DNA from 2 places in the Pseudomonas sp. GW821-FHT05H12 genome. Region 1 is predicted to be linked to the other one. Evidence: predicted binding sites of a transcription regulator. Region 1 holds the regulator's gene; the other holds the start of a gene.
The links. Region 1 encodes sigma-54, which starts transcription at its own class of promoters, with help from an activator protein. Its sites were predicted from a motif close to ANTGGCATNNANNTTGCTNT; they were not measured.

Region 1 (7,377 bases):
TATCTTGAGGTCGGCAAGGTCAATGATCGGGCCCAGCAGCTTGGTTTCATCCTCGATGGCTTCTGCCAGGGAACGATGGGGGCTGCTGAGGGGGTGACGTCGGCGGGTCTCGGAAAAACGCTTGAGCAGGGTCTCTTCGTCGGCGTCCAGGTACAGCACATCACAATGAATATGCTTGGCCCGCACTTCTTCGAGCAATAGTGGGAAGCGCTCAAGGTGGCTGGGCAGGTTGCGAGCATCGATCGAAACGGCAACCAGCGGCTGGGCCAGTTCGGTGTGGATCAGCGCGCGTTCCGCCAATTCCGGCAGCAGGCCGGCCGGCAGGTTGTCGATGCAATAGAAGCCGTTGTCCTCAAGAACATTGAGGGCGGTACTTTTACCCGAGCCGGAGCGGCCGCTGACGATGATCAAACGCATGATTACTGCCCGTTCTGTTCATCCAGGACAACCTGATAGAGCGCCTCGTTGCTGCTGGCGCTGCGCAGTTTGTCGCGTACTTCCTTGCGGTCGAGCATGCTGGCGATCTGCCGAAGCAGTTCCAGGTGCGCATCGGTGGCGGCTTGCGGGACCAGCAGGACAAACAGCAGGTCGACCGGAGCGCCGTCGATGGCGTCGAAATCGATGGGGGCATCCAGGTGGAGCAGGGCGCTCACCGGGGATTCACAGCCTTGCAGGCGGCAGTGGGGAATGGCGATGCCGTTGCCAAAACCGGTAGAACCGAGTTTTTCACGGGCGATAAGCGCCTCATACACAGCTTGCGTATCCAGCTCGGGCACTTCGCGGCCGATCAGGTTGGCAATTTGTTCGAGGGCGCGCTTTTTACTGCCGCCCGGCACGTTCACGAGGGAACGGCCGGGGGTCAGGATGGTTTCAAGTCGGATCATGGGGGGAGAGTTAACGACCTGTACCTTGCATCAGGTGCAGATTCTTTTCCTTATGCTTTATGAGTTGGCGGTCCAGCTTGTCGTAGAGCGAGTCGATCGCCGCGTACATGTCTTCATGCTCCGCATTGGCGACGAGCTTTGCATTCGGTACGTGCAGGGTGGCCTCGATTTTCTGCTTGAGCTTATCGACCTCCATGATGACCTGCACGTTGGTGATCTTGTCAAAATGCCCTGCCAGCTTGTTCAGCTTGCTCTCGGTGTATTCACGCAGGGGTTTGGTGACTTCCAGCTGGTGTCCACTGATGTTGACTTGCATACAGCTTCTCCTTCGTTGCCAGTGCATAAAGCGGCAGGCCGGGGTGCCTGCCACTGGAACGCTGTGGCCCGCCCGTCACATCAAACGCTTACGCTCGCTGGAAGGCGCGATCCCAAGGGATTCGCGGTACTTGGCGACGGTTCGACGGGCGACCTGAATGCCTTGTGCCTCCAGTAAACCAGCGATCTTACTGTCACTCAATGGCTTTTTCTGATTTTCCGCGGCAACCAGTTTTTTGATGATCGCGCGAATCGCCGTGGACGAGCATTCACCGCCTTCGGAGGTGCTGACGTGGCTGGAGAAAAAGTATTTCAGCTCATAAATACCCCGTGGGGTATGCATGAATTTCTGCGTGGTCACCCGGGAAATCGTCGATTCATGCATGCCCACCGCTTCTGCAATATCGTGCAGCACGAGGGGCTTCATCGCCTCGTCACCGTATTCCAGGAAGCCGCGCTGGTGCTCGACGATCTGGGTGGCAACCTTCATCAGGGTTTCGTTGCGGCTTTGCAGGCTCTTGATGAACCAGCGTGCTTCCTGCAGCTGGTTGCGCATGAAGGTGTTGTCGGCGCTGGTGTCGGCGCGGCGTACAAAACCGGCGTACTGCGGGTTGACGCGCAGGCGTGGCACCGATTCCTGGTTGAGCTCCACCAGCCAGCGCTCGTTGTCCTTGCGCACAATCACATCAGGGACGACGTATTCGGCTTCGCTGGACTCGATTTGCGAACCTGGGCGCGGGTTGAGGCTCTGCACCAGCTCGATGACCTGGCGCAGGTCGTCTTCCTTGAGCTTCATACGACGCATCAGCTGGCTATAGTCGCGGCTGCCCAGCAGGTCGATGTAGTCATTGACCAGGCGTTGGGCTTCGGCGAGCCAGGGCGTCTTGGCTGGAAGCTGGCGCAGTTGCAGCAGCAGGCACTCGCTGAGGGTGCGGGCGCCGATGCCTGCTGGCTCGAATTGCTGGATGCGGTGCAGGACGGCTTCGATTTCGTCCAGTTCAATGTCCAGTTCCGGATCGAAGGCTTCAAGAATCTCTTCAAGCGTCTCGTCTAGATAACCCTGGTTATTGATGCAGTCGATCAGGGTCACGGCGATCAGGCGATCGGTGTCGGACATCGGCGCCAGGTTCAGTTGCCACAGCAGATGGCTCTGCAGGCTCTCGCCGGCGGACGTTCGGGTGGTGAAATCCCACTCGTCATCATCATTGCTCGGCAGGCTACTGGCGCTGGTCTGGTAGACGTCTTCCCAGGCCGTGTCCACGGGAAGTTCGTTGGGAATGCGTTCGTTCCATTCGCCGTCCTCCAGGTTGTCCACCGTCGGGGCGGTTTCCTGATAGGAGGGTTCCTGCACGTCGGAATTGGGTTTTTGCTCGATGTTGTCGGCCAGCGGGTCTGCATTATCGAAGTCGTCGCCTTCTTCCTGGCGTTCGAGCATCGGATTGGACTCCAGGGCCTCCTGGATTTCCTGTTGCAGGTCCAGTGTGGACAATTGGAGCAGGCGGATGGCCTGTTGCAGCTGCGGTGTCATCGTCAGCTGCTGGCCCATTCTCAGGACTAGCGATGGTTTCATGGCAGGGGCTTAACACCTTATTCGCCGGCGCAATGCGCCATCCACGACAGGGCGCGTGAGCGCCAAACATAAGCAAATTATATGCCTGATATCGGGGGCTTTGCCTAGAGCGCGGTAACAATAAAAAGCCGGAGGTTTCTATTGACTCCCGCGCGTCTCGGCAAACGGCCTGACACCACGGTGTTTACAGGCGGAACTCGTGACCCAGGTACACTTCCTTGACCAGTTCGTTGGCCAGGATGGTGGCGGAATCGCCTTCGGCGATCAGCTGGCCATCGTTGACGATATAAGCGGTTTCACAGATATCGAGGGTTTCACGAACGTTGTGGTCAGTGATCAGTACACCGATGCCCTTGGCCTTGAGGTGGTGGATGATCTGCTTGATGTCGCCCACCGAAATCGGGTCGACGCCAGCAAAGGGTTCGTCCAGCAGGATGAACTTCGGTGCGGTGGCCAATGCGCGGGCAATTTCCACGCGACGACGCTCACCACCGGACAAGCTCATGCCCAGGTTGTCACGGATATGGTTGATGTGGAATTCCTGCAGCAGGCTTTCCAGTTCCTTGCGGCGGCCATCGCGGTCGAGCTCCTTGCGGGTCTCAAGGATCGCCATGATGTTGTCCGAAACCGACAATTTGCGGAAGATCGACGCTTCCTGGGGTAGATAGCCGATACCGGCACGAGCACGACCGTGCATCGGCTGGTGGCTGACGTCCAGGTCGTCGATCAGAACGCGACCCTGATCCGCCTGGACCAGGCCGACAATCATGTAAAAACAGGTGGTCTTGCCGGCACCGTTGGGGCCGAGCAGGCCGACGATCTGGCCGCTGTCGATCGACAGGCTGACGTCGCGCACGACCTGACGGCTTTTGTAGGCCTTGGCCAGATGCTGGGCTTTCAGGGTTGCCATTACTCGGCCTTCTTCTTCGGCTGGATAACCATGTCGATACGCGGACGAGGTGCGGTGACCTTGTTGCCATTGGCGCGACCGGCGTTGGCGACCTGTTTCACAGTGTCATAGGTGATTTTTTCACCTTCCGTGGTGTTGCCGTCGGTGCTGACAACCTTGGCCTGGTCAATCAGGACAATGCGGTTCTGCTGGGCGTGATACTGGATGGTCTTGCCGTAGCCCTTCATCGGAGCGGTATCGGCAGGCGCCTGCTTCTGCTCGAAATAGGCCAGGTTGCCCACCGACGTCACGACGTCGATGTCGCCCGCCTTGGTGCGGGTCAGTGTCACGGTATTCCCGGTGATTTTCATCGACCCCTGGGTAATGATCACGCCACCGGTGTAGGTCGCGACACCTTGCTTGTCATCCAGCTGCGCATCGTCAGCCTGGATGTGGATCGGTTGCTGGCTATCGTTCGGCAGAGCCCAGGCGCTCACGCTTCCCAGTGCTGCGCCCAGACCGAGCAAAATAGGGAGAGTTTTAACGAGCCTCATACTGTCCTCTTACGTTCGATAGCAGGTGTATCCTGCTTTCTTTCAAATACGCTTTCATTCCCTTGCCAGTCGATACACCGCCAGCGCCGTCGATTCTAACGTCTTGCTCGGTCTGCGCATATTGCTTCTGCGGGAATACGGTCATGCGACTGCTGGTAATCACGGTGTCGCGGTTCTTGTCGTCGGTGCGCGCAACGCGCACCGAGTCGATCAGTTCCACCTGGGTGCCGTCCGGGTTGACCTCGCCACGCTTGCTGGTGACGTGCCACGGAAACTCGGTGCCGCGGTAGATGTTCATGTCCGGATTGGTGAGCAGGGTCACTTCAGTGGCCTTCAAGTGCTCGACCTTGTCCGATGTCATCTCGTACTGCACCTTGCCATCTGGCAGGAACTGCACGCTTTTGGCATTGATGGCGTAATAGTCGATAGCGCCGTCGTCAACCTGCGCGACAGGCTTGTCGAGGAAGCGCTCCGGGCTGATATTCCAGTAGCCCACCGCCAGGAATAGCGCGGCGATGACCCCGAATAGCAGGAAGTTGCGAATCTTTTTGCTCAGCATAAAACGCTCTATAAGTAGGCGGCGTGGGCGGATTCAAAGTTGCCCTGGGCACGCAGTATCAATTCGCAGAACTCACGTGCGGCACCTTCGCCGCCACGGGCCGTGGTGATGCCATGGGCGTGTTCGCGAACAAATGCCGCCGCGTTGGCGACAGCCATGCCCAAGCCTACCCGGCGAATCACCGGCAGGTCAGGCAGGTCGTCACCGAGGTAGGCGACCTGCTCATAGCTTAGGTTGAGTTGGCCAAGAAGCTCGTCCAGAACCACCAGTTTATCCTCACGGCCTTGATACAGGTGAGGAATCCCCAGGTTTTGTGCGCGCCGTTCCACTACCGGGGTCTTGCGGCCGCTGATAATGGCTGTTTGTACGCCCGAAGCCATCAGCATCTTGATGCCCTGGCCGTCCAGCGTGTTGAACGTCTTGAATTCGCTGCCGTCTTCGAGGAAGTAAAGGCGGCCATCGGTCAGCACGCCGTCAACGTCGAAGATCGCCAGCTTGATGTTTTTACCGCGTTGCAACAGGTCGCCAGTCATTTACATCACTCCCGCACGCAACAAGTCGTGCATGTTCAGGGCGCCGATAGGGCGGTCATCGTCATTGACCACCACCAGCGCGCCGATCTTGTGGTCTTCCATGATCTTCAAGGCTTCAGCCGCCAGCATTTCCGGGCGCGCGGTCTTGCCGTGAGGGGTCATGACGGCATCAATGGTTGCGGTGTGGATATCAATGGTGCGATCCAGGGTGCGGCGCAGGTCGCCGTCGGTGAATACCCCGGCCAAGCGGCCATCGGCTTCCAGGATGACGGTCATGCCCAGGCCCTTGCGGGTCATTTCCATCAGCGCGTCCTTCAGTAGCGTGCCGCGCTGGACGTGGGGCAATTCATCGCCCGCATGCATGACATTTTCCACTTTCAGCAGCAGACGACGGCCCAGGGCGCCGCCCGGGTGGGAAAAGGCGAAGTCTTCAGCGGTAAAGCCGCGGGCTTCCAGCAGGGCAACGGCCAATGCGTCGCCCATGACCAGTGCGGCCGTGGTCGAGGAGGTCGGCGCCAGGTTCAACGGGCAGGCTTCGTGGGCCACGTGAACATTGAGGTTCACTTCGGCGGCCTTGGCCAGCGTCGACTCCGGGTTACCGGTAATGCTGATCATCTTGATGCCCAGGCGCTTGATCAGTGGCAGCAGGGTCACGATTTCGTTGGTGGTGCCGGAGTTGGACAGTGCCAGGATGATGTCATCCTTGGTGATCATGCCCATGTCGCCGTGGCTGGCTTCTGCCGGGTGCACGAAAAACGAGGTAGTCCCGGTGCTTGCCAGGGTGGCGGCGATCTTGTTGCCGATGTGCCCGGATTTACCCATGCCGACCACGACAACGCGGCCTTTGCTGGCCAGAATCATCTCGCAAGCGCGTACGAAATCCGCGTCGATATGGGCCAGCAAGCCCTCTACGGCTTCGAGCTCGAGGCGGATGGTGCGTTGTGCGGATTGAATAAGGTCGCTGGATTGGCTCATGTCTGAAATCGTATAGCCTGACGAAAAGTCGGCGATTATAGCGGTAATGATCAATTCCCTCACGCAAGTTCGTCAGGCTTTATTCACAAGGCGTCAGAGATTCCGCTCCCGGTAACACAGTCGGCAATGTTTTTCCCTGTCGCCAATCTGAACAAGCGCAGTTCCGGCCTTGGGGGCGCTGTACCAGCAGTGATATAGTTCGCCGCCAGTTCGGTTCACCCAACCCATGTGGCTACCTATTGCACATCCGTTGCAAACGAATGTCGCACACATGGTGTCTGAGTGAGAGGCTGCATCCCAAGGAGTTTAGATGAGTGCCGATAACGCCTACGCGGTCGAGCTGAAGGGACTTACCTTCAAGCGCGGGACGCGCAGCATCTTCAATAACGTCGATATTCGCATTCCCCGCGGCAAGGTCACGGGCATCATGGGGCCTTCAGGCTGTGGCAAGACCACCCTGTTGCGTCTGATGGGCATGCAATTGCGGCCCACTGCTGGCGAAGTGTGGGTCAATGGACAGAACCTGCCGACGCTCTCGCGCAGCGACCTGTTCGACGCGCGCAAGCACATGGGTGTGCTGTTCCAGAGCGGTGCGTTGTTTACCGACCTCGATGTTTTCGAAAACGTGGCCTTCCCGCTGCGGGTGCATACCCAGCTGTCCGATGAAATGATTCGTGACATTGTGTTGCTGAAACTGCAGGCCGTGGGCCTTCGCGGTGCCATCGACCTGATGCCTGACGAGCTGTCCGGTGGCATGAAGCGCCGTGTCGCGCTGGCGCGTGCCATCGCGCTGGATCCGCAGATCCTCATGTACGACGAACCTTTCGTGGGCCAGGACCCGATCGCCATGGGCGTGTTGGTGCGTCTGATCCGCCTGCTCAACGACGCGCTCGGCATCACCAGCATCGTGGTTTCCCACGACCTGGCCGAAACTGCGAGCATCGCCGACTACCTCTATGTCGTCGGTGATGGGCAGGTGCTGGGGCAGGGCACGCCAGAAGAACTCATGAATGCCGATAACCCGCGCATCCGCCAATTCATGACCGGCGATCCCGATGGCCCGGTGCCTTTTCATTTTCCGGCAGCGGACTACCGCTC
Region 2 (7,377 bases), on a different contig from region 1:
TGGGTACTCTTGTCACGCACCGGCGCGCCCGACAGACCGCCCGCCTCGTCACCATGGGCGAGCCCTTCGACGCCAACACGGCTGAGGGTGGTGTTGGTGGCGATCACTGCGTCCATGCCCGAATCCACCAGGGCCTGGGCGACCAGCACGGTTTCTTCATCGCTCATGTCCGGAGCAATCTTGATCGCCAACGGCACGCGCTTGCCGTGGCGCACGGCCAGGTCTTCCTGGCGCTGGCGCAGGGCTTCGAGCAGTTGCTTGAGGGAATCACCAAACTGCAGGCTGCGCAGGCCCGGGGTATTCGGCGAGCTGACGTTGACGGTGACGTAGCTGGCATGGGCGTAGACCTTGTCCAGGCAGATCAGGTAGTCATCCACCGCACGTTCAACCGGGGTGTCGAAGTTCTTGCCGATATTGATCCCGAGAATGCCGGTGTACTTCGCCGCCTGCACCCGGGACAGCAGGTGATCAACCCCCAGGTTGTTGAAGCCCATGCGGTTGATGATCGCCTCGGCTTCCGGCAAGCGGAAGATGCGTGGCTTGGGGTTTCCCGGTTGTGGCCGTGGGGTCACGGTGCCGATTTCGACAAAACCGAAACCCAACTGTGCGAAGCCGTCGATGGCCGCGCCGTTCTTGTCCAGGCCGGCAGCCAGGCCGACCGGGTTGGGGAAGTCCAGCCCCATCACCGACACCGGCATTTTTGCCGGCGCCTTGCATACCAGGCCATTGAGCCCCAGTCGGCCACCGGCGCCGATCAGGTCCAGGGACAGATCGTGGGAGGTTTCCGGGGAGAGTTTGAACAACAGCTGGCGGGCCAGGGTATACATGGGCGGGCTAGACTCGGGTGGCGGTAAAAGGTGGCGGCGATTATAGCCGGGGTGGCCGTGTACACGCGAGGCATGCCGTCCAATCATCAATAACGCTGCGCGACCAGTGCCTCATAACGCGCCCAGATTTTCTGCGCATAGCGCATGCGCAAGGCCTCACGCTGCGGCCCCGGGCCTGCGCCCACATTGTAGGAACCCACCGCCGTCCAGTTGTAGCCGAAACGCTGGACGAACTCGGCAAGAATCGAAGCGCCCACCTCCACCGACAGGCAAGGCTCGCTCAACAAGCGCTCCTCGGTAATGCCCTGCTTGAGCAGGCGCGGCAAGTGAATGCTGTTGATCTGCATCAAGCCGATGTCACGCGTGCCGTTGCGGTTGGCGTGGTTTACCGCTTGCGTGCGATAACCCGACTCCACGGCAGCGATGGCCTGTAGCAGCTCGGGCTCAAGGTCATAGCGGCTGGCAGCTTCGTTCCAGCAGTTGGCCAGCGCTTGATTGCCGCCCAGGCACGCCACCAGCAACAGTTTTTTGCTCCAGGTACTAGCCATTGCTGGCTTGCCCACAGGCGGAACACACACCCCGCGTCTCAGCCTGCACCGGGCAGGTAAAGCGATAACCCCGGCCGTAGATCGTCTTGATAAACCCCTTGTCGGTCTTCAAGTGCTTGCGCAACGCGTAAATGCACCGCGTCAGCGACTCCTCGGCCACTTCGCCCCGAGGCCACGCCTGCTCCAGCAAACGGTCCTTGGTCATCAGCGCGCCACCGGAGCCCAATAATAGACGCAGAACCTGGCCCTCCTTGGGAGGCAACTGAATATCCGCGCCCACTCCCGTCAACCGCCCATCGCCGTGCAAGGTCCAGCGATCAAACACGAGGGACGTCGACACTCCATCACTTGCGACGGCCATGCACACCTCTGTATTCGACTTTCGACATTGAAACCCTCATTGCCACTACTGGCTGCCCAATCAACGCCATGACTATAAAAACCTGTTCCGCAACCCACGCCAGGACAAAGCCGATTTACCCGTCGATTTTCGGAAGTACCCAGTAAGAAAATTCTCCACCCACGCCAAGGCTCACCACTGCTCATTCATTTGCCCGCCAATACATCGAACGAATTCAGGGGGGCGCTGGCTCGTTCGCCTGCTGGGGTACGTCCAACTCCGCCACCCATTGCTTGATCAACTTGACCTGCGCCGGTGTGCCCCTGACCAGCAAACTGTTGATGTCGGGATAGGCAATGACGGCGAACCCCTTGTCGGCCAAAAGGTGCTTGCGGTTACGCACCAGCAAGGTCTCGATCATGGAGTTCATCCCCGGCACCGTAGGTTCATCTGCACCGGCCCCGGACTTACGGTCCGCCACAAAGTGATGGAGCACTGCCACCACCCCAAACGCCTGCTCGGGCACCTTTGCAGGCTGGCGATCCATCAATTGCGCCAACCGCAGCACGCGGTCGACATAGCTCGGCGGCCCGGACACATAGAACATGCGCTGCCCGCTCTCACGCAGAGGGAAGCGGGACTCTTCCAGCCCTGTCCCTTGCATGAGGCTGCGTAGCCTGCCGACGGATATATGCCGGAGCACGACCGCCGAACGTCTGATTTCGGCGGCCTCGTAGAGGTACAGCGCTTGTCGGTCACGGTGCCAGATCAGCCCCTCCTGCCTGGCCAGCGCCTCCAACACCTGCTCGGGCGCAGCAAAATCGAACGATCCACTGACACGCTTGCGATCCACCTGCCGGCTGACCACAACCGCAACCCCAAGAGGCCCGGACAACGCGTTGAGTACGCTGCCCAGGCTTGCATCCTGCGCCTGATAGACCTCGCCCCAGGCCGCCGCGCAACCGAGCAGCAACACAGCACACAACACACACCGGCATAGCCAGTGACAGGTCAACGTTGCGGCGGAATCGGCGTGCAAAGTGGGTTTACCTCGGCGGTCCGGCGTAGAGAAGCGGCCATACTGAAAGGCAAGCGGCGCTCAATCTTGATGAAAAGCTGATGACATTGCGTGGCATGTGCCTTGCTACACACTTGGCATCAGGGCCTGCGCCACCGTCGGAGCAGGCCTACGGACAAAGGCGTCGTTACCCTTCAATGGCTCATAGCGCCATCCGAGGGAACGACGCTTTTTTTTGAGAGAAAAGGTAGGTGTTGATGAACGATTCGGTCGGCAACAGCCCGGTGAATAATCCACTGGCGTGGGTCAACGGCAGTGACGCCCCGGAAAAGAGCAGCCTGGACCTGGGTTTCATGGCGCTGACCGATTGCGCATCGCTGGTGGTCGCCGCCACCCAGGGTTTCGCCCAACCCTACGGGCTGACACTGAACCTCAAGCGCCAGTCCTCCTGGGCCAACCTGCGCGACAAACTGGTCAGCGGTGAGCTGGACGCCGCCCATAGCCTGTACGGGCTGATCTACGCCGTACACCTGGGTATCGGCGGTGTAGCGCCCACCGAGATGGCGGTGCTGATGGGGCTCAATCAAAACGGCCAGAGCATCAACCTGTCCCACGGTTTGCAACAGCAGGGCGTGACCACTCCCGAGGCACTGGATCGCCACGTGCACCAAAGCCGAACAAAACTGACCTTCGCCCAGACATTTCCCACGGGCACCCACGCCATGTGGCTGTATTACTGGCTGGCGAGCCAGGGCATCCACCCGTTGCAGGACGTGGACAGTGTGGTGGTCCCGCCGCCGCAGATGGTCGCGCACCTGCAGGCCGGGCGCATCGACGGTTTTTGTGTCGGTGAGCCCTGGTGTGCCAGCGCAGTCAAGCAACAACAGGGCTTCACCCTGGCGACCACCCAGGCGATCTGGCCCGACCATCCGGAAAAGGTACTCGGCTGTACCCAGGCGTTTGTCGAACAATACCCCAATACGGCGCGGGTGCTGGTGATGGCCATTCTTGAAGCCAGCCGTTTTATTGAAGAAAGCCAGGAAAACCGTCGCTCTACCGCACAACTGCTCAGCGCCCGCGACTACCTGGATGCCCCGCTCGACTGCATCGAACCCCGACTGCTGGGCAACTATGACGATGGGCTGGGCAACCAGTGGCAAGACCCTCACGCCTTGCGTTTTTTTGCGAGTGGAGAGGTCAACCTGCCCTACCTGTCGGACGGCATGTGGTTCATGACCCAGTTCCGCCGCTGGGGTCTGTTGCGCGAAGACCCGGACTACCTGGGCGTCGCCCGCCATGTCCAGCAACTGGACCTGTACCGTCAGGCCGCCAGCGCGGTGGGCGTTTCAAGCAACCCCCAGGACATGCGCAGCAGCCAACTGATCGACGGCAAGGTCTGGGACGGCAGCAACCCCGCCGCCTACGCGCGCAGCTTCCGCCTGCACGCCATGGCCGACCACGCCAGCCGCCAAGCCTTGCGCTGACAGGAGCACGACTATGTTGCGAATCCTGTTGATCAACGACACACCGCGCAAAGTCGGCCGGCTCCGGGCCGCGCTGATTGAGGCCGGGTTCGAGGTCATTGATGAGTCGGGCCTGACCATCGACCTGCCGGCGCGCGTCGAAACGGTGCGACCGGACGTGATCCTGATCGATACCGAGTCACCCGGGCGCGACGTGATGGAGCAGGTGGTGCTGGTCAGCCGCGACCAGCCACGGCCGATCGTGATGTTTACCGACGAGCACGACCCGAATGTGATGCGCCAGGCGATCAAGTCGGGCGTCAGCGCCTACATTGTCGAAGGCATCCAGGCCCAGCGCCTGCAGCCGATTCTCGACGTGGCCATGGCGCGCTTCGAGAGCGACCAGGCCCTGCGCGCCCAGCTCCAGGCGCGGGACCAGCAACTGGCCGAGCGCAAACGCATCGAGCTGGCCAAGGGCATGCTGATGAAAATGAAGAGCTGCAATGAGGAAGAGGCCTACACCCTGATGCGCCGCCAGGCCATGAGCCGCCAGCAGAAACTGATCCAGGTGGCCGAGCAGATTATCGCCATGAGTGAGCTGCTCGGCTGATTTGGCTCAGCTCTTGCTAAGCATTCATCACAGGTAACCAACGGCGGTTGCCCCTCCACGACAAAGACGTCGCACATCCGGTTTGCCCCCGCAAACCCGGTGGCGGCGTTTTTTCGTTTTGGCCCCAGTGCATGGGGCCGGTGGGGCAGCCTTCGCCGGCTGTTCCATCACCCGGCCTTCTTACAAGACTCCCAACCGTTGAGGTGCGTGATGAAATCAAGCTTCTGGAAATCCGGGCACACCCCGACCCTGTTTGCCGCGTTCCTGTATTTCGACCTGAGTTTCATGGTCTGGTACCTGCTGGGCCCGCTGGCGGTGCAGATCGCCGCCGACCTGCACCTGACCACCCAGCAGCGCGGCCTGGTGGTGGCGACGCCGATCCTGGCGGGCGCCGTCTTGCGCTTCCTGATGGGCATGCTGGCTGACAAGCTGTCGCCCAAAACCGCCGGGCTGATCGGCCAGGTGATCGTGATCACCGCGCTGTTCGGCGCCTGGAAGCTGGGCATCCACAGCTATGAACAAGCCTTGTTGCTGGGCGTGTTCCTGGGCATGGCCGGTGCGTCATTTGCCGTCGCCCTGCCCCTGGCCTCGCAGTGGTACCCGGCCGAACACCAGGGCAAGGCCATGGGCATCGCCGGCGCCGGCAACTCCGGTACCGTATTTGCCGCCTTGCTCGCACCAGTGCTGGCCGCAGCGTTTGGCTGGAGCAATGTGTTTGGCTTCGCGCTGATCCCGCTGGTGCTCACCCTGATCGTCTTCGCCTGGCTGGCGCGCAATGCACCGGAACGCCCGAAGGCCAAATCCATGGCTGACTACTTCAAGGCCCTGGGTGACCGCGACAGCTGGTGGTTCATGTTCTTCTACAGCGTGACGTTTGGCGGTTTCATCGGCCTGGCCAGCGCTCTACCCGGCTACTTCAACGACCAGTACGGCCTGAGCCCGGTCACGGCCGGCTACTACACCGCGGCCTGCGTGTTTGGCGGCAGCCTGATGCGCCCGTTGGGCGGCGCATTGGCTGACCGGTTCGGTGGCATCCGCACCCTGCTCGGCATGTACAGCGTGGCGGCGATCTGCATCGCGGCGGTGGGGTTCAACCTGCCCAGTTCCTACGCGGCATTGGCGCTGTTCGTCTGCACCATGCTCGGCCTCGGCGCAGGCAATGGCGCGGTGTTCCAACTGGTACCGCAGCGCTTTCGCCGTGAGATCGGCGTGATGACCGGCCTGATCGGCATGGCCGGTGGGATCGGCGGTTTTGCCCTGGCGGCCGGCATGGGCGCGATCAAGCAAAGCACCGGCAGTTACCAGATGGCGCTGTGGTTGTTCGCCAGCCTTGGCGTGCTGGCCTGGTTCGGCCTGCACGGGGTGAAACGCCGCTGGAGAACCACTTGGGGTTCGGCCGCCGTGACCGCTGCCCGCGTCTGATGAGCCTGCAACTGAGCGTCGCCCACGCCAGCGCCATCGGCCCACGGGCAGAAAACCAGGACGCCCTGCGCGTGGTCACGCCGGTCGCGGAACTGGCCGCCAGCAAAGGTTACCTGTGTGCATTGGCCGACGGTGTGAGCCAATGCGCCGATGGCGGGTTGGCTGCACGCTCGACCTTGCAGGCCCTGGCCCTGGACTATTACGCCACGCCGCAAACCTGGGGCGTGGCCCAGGCCCTGGAACGCCTGCTGCTCGCACAAAACCGCTGGCTGCAGGCCAATGGCGGTGGCCAGCCGTTGCTGACCACCCTCAGCGCCCTGGTGTTTCGCGGCCAGCGCTTCACCCTGGCGCACGTCGGCGATTGCCGGGTGTATCGCTGGCTGGACGGCGAGCTGCAGCGCATCAGCGAAGACCATGTGTGGGAGCAACCGGGCATGCAGCATGTGCTAAAGCGCGCACTCGGCCTGGATCAGCACCTGGTACTGGATTTTCTCGACGGCGAACTGCGTTCGGGCGAATGCTTTCTGCTGCTCAGCGATGGTGTGTGGGCCACCCTGGGCGACCGCAGCATCAGCACGATCCTGCGTGAACAAACCGACCTCGACCTGGCCGTGAACACGCTGGTCAACGCCGCTCATTTGGCCGGCAGCCAGGACAACGCCAGTGCCCTGCTGGTGCGAATCGACGCACTGGGCGCCGCCACCCTCGGCGATGCCTTGGTGCAGTTGCAGCAATGGCCCTTGCCGCCGCTGCTGAAAGCCGGTCAACGCTTTGAGGGCTGGCAGGTGGAGTGCGTGCTGGCGCAGAGTCGACAGTCGTTGTTGTACCGGGTACGCGATGCCCAGCAGCAACCCTGGCTGCTGAAAACCTTACCGCTCAACCGTGATGACGACAACGATGCCGGCCAGGCCTTGCTCTCGGAAGAGTGGTTTTTGCGACGGGTGGCCGGGCGCGCGTTTCCGGAAGTGCATGCCGCCAGCGGGCGTCAGCACTTGTACTACGTGATGCGCGAATATCCCGGGCAAACCCTGGCTGCGCTGTTCGAGCAGCAAGGCCCGCTGCCCTTGGCGCAATGGCAGTCCATCGCCGAGCGATTGCTGCGTGCCGTGGGCCTGCTGCATCGACGGCAGATCCTGCACCGCGACATCA

Region 2: a site for sigma-54 is predicted at 2,844-2,863, ahead of AC07SU_RS28120 (CmpA/NrtA family ABC transporter substrate-binding protein). Genes of this name have one in related genera too.

The regions. Positions count from the first base shown of each region.
Region 1 covers NZ_JBWKRS010000005.1:230,820-238,196, forward strand. The annotation lists gene rapZ (RNase adapter RapZ) at 1-417, opposite strand, end outside; gene ptsN (PTS IIA-like nitrogen regulatory protein PtsN) at 420-884, opposite strand; gene hpf (ribosome hibernation-promoting factor, HPF/YfiA family) at 895-1,200, opposite strand; gene AC07SU_RS06805 (RNA polymerase factor sigma-54) at 1,276-2,769, opposite strand; gene lptB (LPS export ABC transporter ATP-binding protein) at 2,954-3,679, opposite strand; gene lptA (lipopolysaccharide transport periplasmic protein LptA) at 3,679-4,212, opposite strand; gene lptC (LPS export ABC transporter periplasmic protein LptC) at 4,199-4,771, opposite strand; gene AC07SU_RS06825 (KdsC family phosphatase) at 4,780-5,304, opposite strand; gene AC07SU_RS06830 (KpsF/GutQ family sugar-phosphate isomerase) at 5,305-6,279, opposite strand; gene AC07SU_RS06835 (ATP-binding cassette domain-containing protein) at 6,590-7,377, shown strand, end outside.
Region 2 covers NZ_JBWKRS010000048.1:292-7,668, forward strand. The annotation lists gene AC07SU_RS28100 (quinone-dependent dihydroorotate dehydrogenase) at 1-827, opposite strand, end outside; gene AC07SU_RS28105 (transglycosylase SLT domain-containing protein) at 914-1,375, opposite strand; gene AC07SU_RS28110 (winged helix-turn-helix domain-containing protein) at 1,368-1,736, opposite strand; gene AC07SU_RS28115 (secretin N-terminal domain-containing protein) at 1,951-2,754, opposite strand; gene AC07SU_RS28120 (CmpA/NrtA family ABC transporter substrate-binding protein) at 2,991-4,217, shown strand; gene AC07SU_RS28125 (ANTAR domain-containing response regulator) at 4,231-4,806, shown strand; gene AC07SU_RS28130 (nitrate/nitrite transporter) at 5,017-6,228, shown strand; gene AC07SU_RS28135 (bifunctional protein-serine/threonine kinase/phosphatase) at 6,228-7,377, shown strand, end outside.